DNA from 3 places in the Streptomyces sp. HUAS TT11 genome. Region 3 is predicted to be linked to each of the others. Evidence: riboswitches for the same ligand, from Rfam matches in the RefSeq annotation. Region 3 holds a riboswitch; each other region holds the start of a gene.
What was found. Region 3 has a riboswitch for cobalamin ahead of ACSHXN_RS15085 (ribonucleoside-diphosphate reductase subunit alpha). Riboswitches for the same ligand answer to the same signal wherever they lie in the genome.
Positions count from the first base shown of each region.

Region 1 (2,258 bases), 3.6 Mb from region 3:
CAGCGGGGCCGCCGCCGACAGCACGTTCCGTGGAGTGTGGGGACCTCCCGCACGCGCCGATGCTTCCCTGGCCCTGTCCCCCATGTGGGTCCCTCCCGTCCTTCGGACGGACTGTCAGAAACCGTCCACCGCCGGGTCCTCGAGTCCAGCCAGCAAACCACACCAGGCGGTACGGCGAAAGACGAGCACCGGGCCGGTGCGCCGTTTCGAGTCACGCACCAGAATGCGCGCCCCCTCCACGGCGACCTCGACACAGTCGTTGTTGTCGTCGCCCGAGTAACTGCTCTTGCGCCAGAACCGCGCCGCCCTGCCGATCACACCGGCCCCCTCCGTCCCACCCGTCAGCGCACCGGCCCGGCTTCCCCGGCGCAACGCCCCCGCAGCGCCGAGCCACCGCCGCTGCCGCAGACAACCGAGGCCCGGCCGCAACGGGTTCGTCTCCCCGCGACGCATCACCCGCTGCCGCTCGTCGGCGCTCTCCGCGTTCTTCGTGCCGTATCCGCTTGTTCTGCCGTTCCCTAGTCTTCCCAGGTTCCCCGCCCGGAAAGAGCACAGAAGGCGCCGATTCGGGTGGCTGACGATATTTCAGCGGTGTGGGCCTCCGCACACCGCAGCTTCGCAGGTCAAGAGCAGGTTGACGGGTGTTCCGGGGGCGTGGTGGACTGCCGGGGCCAATACGGCGGCAGGAGAGGAAGCCGGTGCGAATCCGGCGCGGTCCCGCCACTGTCACCGGGGAGGAAACCCCGGGAGCCAGGAACTCTCGCCGCCGATCTCGTCGAACCAGGGCGTGGACACCCTGAGTGAGGACATATCGCCATGCGCGGCTGCCGTTCGAGGTTCAGCAACCGGATCCTGCCCTGCCCCGCGGTCGGCTGAGCCGGTGGGTGCCGATCGCCACTTCGCGTACGGCGCCGCCGCCGGCCTCCTCGGTGACCACCTCTTCGGCGATCCACGCCGCGGACATCCGGTCGCCGTGTTCGGGCGGGCCGCCGGCGCCGTGGAACGGGTGCTGTGGCGCGACCACCGCGGGTGGGGCGCGCTGCACACCGCCCTGTGCGTGGGGGGCGCCGTCTCGCTCGCGGCTCTCGCCGCCGCGGCCGTACGCCGGTCCCCCGCCGCCTCCGTCGCCCTGACCGCCGCCACCACCTGGACGGTCGTCGGGGGGACCTCGCTCGCCCGGGAGGCCCGCGCCGTCGGGCGTGCCCTGGAAGCGGGTGACGTCGAGGCCGCCCGGGCCCGGCTGCCCCGTCTGTGCGGGCGCGATCCGCAGGCGCTGGACGCCGACGGGATCGCCCGGGCCGTGGTCGAGTCCGTCGCCGAGAACACCTCGGACGCCGTGGTGGGCGCGCTGGTGTGGGGCGCGGTGGGCAGCGTGCCCGGGCTCGTCGGCTTCCGGGCCGTCAACACCCTCGACGCCATGGTCGGTCACAGGTCCCCCCGCCATCTGCACTACGGATGGGCCTCGGCCCGCCTCGACGATCTCGCGGGATGGCCGGGCGCACGCCTCACCGCCGCCCTCGCGGCGGCCTCGGGTCCGGATCCGCGGGGAGCCGTGCGCGCCTGGCGCGCGGACGCCGCCCGGCACCCGAGCCCCAACGCCGGTCCCGTGGAGGCATCGTTCGCCGGCGCCCTCGGGGTGCGGCTGGGCGGGACGCTGTCCTACGGGGGACGGGTCGAGCACCGGCCGGTGCTGAACGGTACGGGACGCACGGTCCGCGTCGACGACGTCGAGCGGGCCGTACGGCTCTCCCGTCGTGTCTCCGCGCTCGCGCTCGGCGTCACCGTCGCCGGGCGGCTGCTCGGCCGAAGACTTCTCGCGAAGGGACCTACGTCATGAACGGCGGACTGCTCGTCGCCGGAACCACCTCCGACGCCGGCAAGAGCGTGGTGACCGCCGGAATCTGCCGCTGGCTCGTACGCCAGGGCGTCAAGGTCGCGCCCTTCAAGGCGCAGAACATGTCGCTCAACTCCTTCGTGACCCGGGAAGGCGCCGAGATCGGCCGGGCACAGGCCATGCAGGCCCAGGCGTGCCGCATCGAACCGACCGCGCTGATGAACCCCGTCCTGCTCAAGCCCGGGGGCGAGCAGAGCAGTCAGGTCGTGCTGCTGGGCAAACCGGTCGGCGAACTGAGCGCGCGCGGGTACCACGGAGGGCGGCAGCAGCGCCTCCTCGGCACCGTCCTCGACTGTCTCGCCGAGTTGCGGGGCACATATGACGCGGTGATCTGTGAGGGGGCCGGCAGTCCCGCCGAGATCAA
Region 1 covers NZ_CP196184.1:6,942,316-6,944,573, reverse strand. Annotated here, with positions in the region: gene ACSHXN_RS31005 (DUF397 domain-containing protein) at 115-318, opposite strand; cobalamin riboswitch at 642-782, shown strand; gene ACSHXN_RS31000 (cobalamin biosynthesis protein) at 881-1,837, shown strand; gene ACSHXN_RS30995 (cobyric acid synthase) at 1,834-2,258, shown strand, end outside.
Region 1: another riboswitch for cobalamin. It lies ahead of ACSHXN_RS31000 (cobalamin biosynthesis protein); the one in region 3 lies ahead of ACSHXN_RS15085 (ribonucleoside-diphosphate reductase subunit alpha).

Region 2 (2,258 bases), 1.5 Mb from region 3:
GCCGGAACCGCCACAGCAGCGTGGCCGGGAAGTCCTTGGGCACCTCGTTGACGACCGGCAGGAAGGCGTACGCCAGGCCGATCGCGACGGCGAACGCGGCCACCGCCATGACGGTGGCGTACCACGTGCCCAGTGAGGGTGCGAGCCGCTTGCCCAGGACGGTGGCGCCGACCGCGAGGAGCACGCTGAGCACCATCATCAGGAAGTACAGGGTCGTCCGCTTGCCGATGGTGTCGGGGTCGCCGACCGACGGCGGGTTCGCCGGGTACTTCAGGAACGGAACGACGTACACGGCGAGCAGCGCACAACCGGACAGCAGCAGGGCGGTCGCCCGGGGGCTGAAACGGCCTGCACGGCCCAGCGCGAAACAGAAGGCGAGCGCCCCGATGCCGCCGAAGGCCACCCCGTAGACCAGGACACCGGTGGCGAGACCGGCGGTGGACTGCAGGGAACGGGAGACGACTTCCATCTCGTGCTCATGGGAGTGGGCGTCCTCGAAGCCGATCGCACTGTCCACGTTCGGCTCGCCGAGGAAATAGGCGACGACGAGGGCGAGCACGCCGGCGGCCAGGCCGGCGAGCATGCCCCGCACGAGAAGATTCCTTACGGTTGCGGAGTTCATGGGGTACGGCGTCCCTCGCGTCAGTGGCAGGGGAAGCCGAGCAGGTGGCGGGCGTCGTGCACCCACTCGTGGACGTCCGTGCCGTTGAACACGGAGGTGGCGCCCTGCTCGGCGCCGACGAAGTAGAGCAGGATCAGCATCAGGATGCCGAAGAACACCGCCCAGGGAGCTATCGCCTTCAGCGGCAGCGTGGCGGGAACGACGGGGGTGGTGGCTGTCGGCTGGGCGACGGACTGCGCCATGGCAGGGCCTCCTCTGGGAGTTCGCGTCCCATCTCGGTGGTGCACAGGACGACGGCCACGGGTCTGACTCACCGGGCTCCCAGGGGTGCCCGGCATACAGTGGCGCGACCGTGCCGGATTTCCACCGGCTTCCGTCGTACCGTCGTCGATATCGGACAGACCGTACCGCGTGACACGGGCATGGCCAAGACCGCATCCACCTGGCGTGATCTTCCTCTCCACGCTCGGCGGACGATTCCGTGACACCTGGGGAGGCTGTGGCGGAACGTCCCCGGCGGCCCATCGGCGCACGGGGCCGACGATCTCTCGCGGCGGGCGACGGTGCCCGGGGCCGTGGCCGGACACCGCACGGTCCCGGGCGCCACCCATCGGGGGATCGTGTGGCGCCCGGGCGCTGCACCTGCGGGCTCTCATCGCAGGGGGTGCGTTCCGGACGCCTGTCACGGGGGAGTGTCCATCGGCCTCCGGAACGCTGTGATCAGCCTATCAAACATGTGACCATCTGCTGTCCGAGCCCACACCGACGGCCAAAACCGTGTGACGCTCAGCCGATGCACCACGTTCCGGCGCTCCATTACGGGCGCGGGGAAGTACCCATCTGAACAGGGGATTTCGACGGGGAGGCGGCAGCGCGCGCTCCCCTGAAGCAGTCCGCATCGGTGCAACACAATTCACAGTGTCTTGAGAATGGGCGGCCGTTGGCACACTATCTGGTGACTGTGAACCTCTCGCCTGAGTCAACTCCTCTTCCCTCCCCCGCGACGGACCCCGGATCGCCGCTGAGTCCCGGCACGCACACGGTCGCCGTACGGTACGGGTCCTCCCTCATCGAGCAGCGCTACCACGTCGCCGGCACGGGGCCGGTGTGCATCGCCCACTCCGGGGGGCCCGGCATCGGCTGGGACTATCTGCGCATGCCCCTGCTCGAGCGGCACCTGACCATGGTGTACATCGAGCCCGTCGGTACCGGTGCGTCCGGCCGGCTGCCCGACCCGCGGGGCTACAACCTGGCCGCCTACACCCACTTCCTGCACGCGGTGATCGAGCACCTCGCGCAGCCCGAGGTCGCCCTGCTCGGCCACTCGCACGGCGGGTTCGTCGCCCAGCGGTACGCGCTCGACCATCCCGCGCGGGTCGCCTCCCTGATCCTTTACGACACCTCTCCGGTGACGGGCGAGGAGTTCTGGGCGTCCGCGGTCGCCAACATGGAGCGGTTCGCCCGGCGCCACGCGGCCGGGCACCCCGAGGTGGCCACCTACGTCGCCGGGCTCACCGCGCGGCTCGACCGACTGACCGACGACGGCGCGACAGCGGTGCTGCGCGCCATCGCTCCCACCTACTTCTTCGACTACTGGGGTCGTGAGGAGGAGTTCGGCCCCGCTCGCCAGGGCCTG
Region 2 covers NZ_CP196184.1:1,842,660-1,844,917, forward strand. Annotated here, with positions in the region: gene ACSHXN_RS08450 (CbtA family protein) at 1-622, opposite strand, end outside; gene ACSHXN_RS08455 (CbtB domain-containing protein) at 643-864, opposite strand; cobalamin riboswitch at 901-1,023, opposite strand; gene ACSHXN_RS08460 (alpha/beta fold hydrolase) at 1,584-2,258, shown strand, end outside.
Region 2: another riboswitch for cobalamin. It lies ahead of ACSHXN_RS08455 (CbtB domain-containing protein); the one in region 3 lies ahead of ACSHXN_RS15085 (ribonucleoside-diphosphate reductase subunit alpha).

Region 3 (2,258 bases):
GCATGGTCTTCTTCGCGAGGCCGGCGGCCTCGGCCCTGCGGTAGGCGGCGTCGAACTCCGCGCCCCACAGGTCCACCAGCTCCGGCACGTCCGACGGGGAGAACAGCGACCACTGCCCGTCGGCGTCGACCCGGCGCATGAACTCGTCGGGGACCCAGTGCGCGAGGTTGAGGTTGTGCGTGCGGCGGGCGTCCTCGCCGGTGTTGTCGCGCAGCTCCAGGAACTCCTCGATGTCGGAGTGCCAGGTCTCCAGGTAGACGGCGGCGGCGCCCTTGCGACGGCCCCCCTGGTTCACGGCGGCGACGGAGGCGTCGAGGGTCTTCAGGAACGGGACGATTCCGTTGGAGTGCCCGTTGGTGCCCCGGATGAGGGAACCGCGGGAGCGGATGCGCGAGTACGACAGGCCGATGCCGCCGGCGTGCTTCGACAGGCGGGCGACCTGGTGGTAGCGGTCGTAGAGGGAGTCCAGCTCGTCCTTCGGCGAGTCGAGGAGGTAGCAGGACGACATCTGCGGGTGTCGCGTGCCGGAGTTGAAGAGCGTGGGGGAGGAGGGCAGGTAGTCGAGGCGGCTCATGAGCGCGTAGAGCGCGGCGACCTCGTCCGCCGAGCGGGTCGTGACGTCCTCGGCGAGACCGGAGGCGACACGGAGCATGAAGTGCTGGGGGGTCTCGATGACCTTGCGGGTGATCGGGTGCCGCAGGAGGTAGCGGCTGTGCAGGGTGCGCAGGCCGAAGTAGCCGAAGCGGTCGTCGGCGCCCGGGTCGACGAGCGCGTCGAGGCGTTCGGCGTGCAGCAGCACGAACTCGGCGGTGCGGTCGGCGACGAGCCCTTCCCGGTGCCCCACCGCGATGGATCCGGTGAAGGACGTGACGCCCTGGGACGCGGCCTCGGCACGGATGCCGATCGTCAGCAGCCGGGCGGCCAGTCTGGAGTAGGCGGGGTCCTCGGAGATCAGGCCGGCGGCCGCCTCCGTGGCCAACTCGCGAAGCTCCGCGACGATCTCGGCGTCCTTGCGGGCGGACCGGCCGCGCAGCGCGGCGGCGGCCACCCGTCCGGGGTCGGCGTCGGGGAGGTCGGCGGTCAGCTCGGTCAGGGTCCGCAGCAGCGCGGCACCGGGACCGTCGGTCACCACCGGGGGCGTGGACGGTGTCGCTGAAGCCGGATCGGCTGGCGCGATGGTCACGTGGGGCTCTCCCTCGCTCGGCACGGGGGCCTGGCGGAGGGCAGGGGGCAGCTCACGAGCGCACGGGGCGTCGCGTCCACCGGCCCATTCCACGAGGCCCGGACGTCAGGCGCCCGGGCCGGATCGGTCGGGCGCACTGTCGGCAGGTCCTCGGACTGACGCTTGTACGCGCCCGTCGGGAGGACGGACATGCACAAGTACACCGTTGCGGGACAGTTCCGGATTCGCACCGGATTCCCCTGCGGCGACAGCGAGCATGAGCATACATCTTGTGCCGGACGGGGGTGTCACCCCCAGATGTTGTGTCGCGCTCGTTTCAGAGCGTCAACTCGTAGGCGAGAAGAGTGATGTCGTCGAGGTGGGGGAAGGGATTCCAGTCCCGCTCGGGCGTGCGAACGAAGCCCAGACGTTCGTAGATGCGGTGGGCGGCGTGCATCACGGCTTGGGTGGACAGAACGATCCGGTCGCAGCCCTCCGCGGCGCGGGCGCGGTCGACGCACGCGCGGACCAGGGACTCGCCGGCGCCGAGCCCGCGCGCCGCGCGGGCGACCGCGAGCATCCGTATCTCGGCCTCCCCGGGCCGGGAGATGTCGGCCATGGTGCCGCCGGCCGGCACGAAGGTGACCCCGCCCAGCACCTCCCCGTCCGCCACGGCCACCAGCACCTCGGCGGCGGCCGCCCGCTTCGCGACGTCCCTGAGCTCCCCGAGGTAGGAGTCGCTCTCGCCGAAGTCGAGGAGGCCGTCCTGGAGATAGGCCTGGGCGGTGATCTCGCCGAGGACGCCGTACTCGTCGGGGGTGGCCTGCCGGATCAGGATGTCCATGGGCCGAGTGTGCCCGACGGGCACGACGACGGGCCGCCGCATTTCTGCTGTCGGCGGCCCGTCGCGGGTCGTACATGACCGGAGGTGCCTCAGGGGCGGAACCGCACGGGGCCGTGGCCCCGCCCCCGGGAGGTCTCCCGTGTGCCGGTCAGTGGGTCGTCCCCGCGGTCGCCGGCGGCAGCTCCGACTCGACGCCCGGGTCGCCCGCGTCCGCCGTGTAGTCCCCCGGCACGGTCTCGTCGGTGCCCTCGG
Region 3 covers NZ_CP196184.1:3,382,502-3,384,759, reverse strand. Annotated here, with positions in the region: gene ACSHXN_RS15085 (ribonucleoside-diphosphate reductase subunit alpha) at 1-1,183, opposite strand, end outside; cobalamin riboswitch at 1,308-1,447, opposite strand; gene ACSHXN_RS15080 (GNAT family N-acetyltransferase) at 1,500-2,006, opposite strand; gene mctP (monocarboxylate uptake permease MctP) at 2,155-2,258, opposite strand, start outside.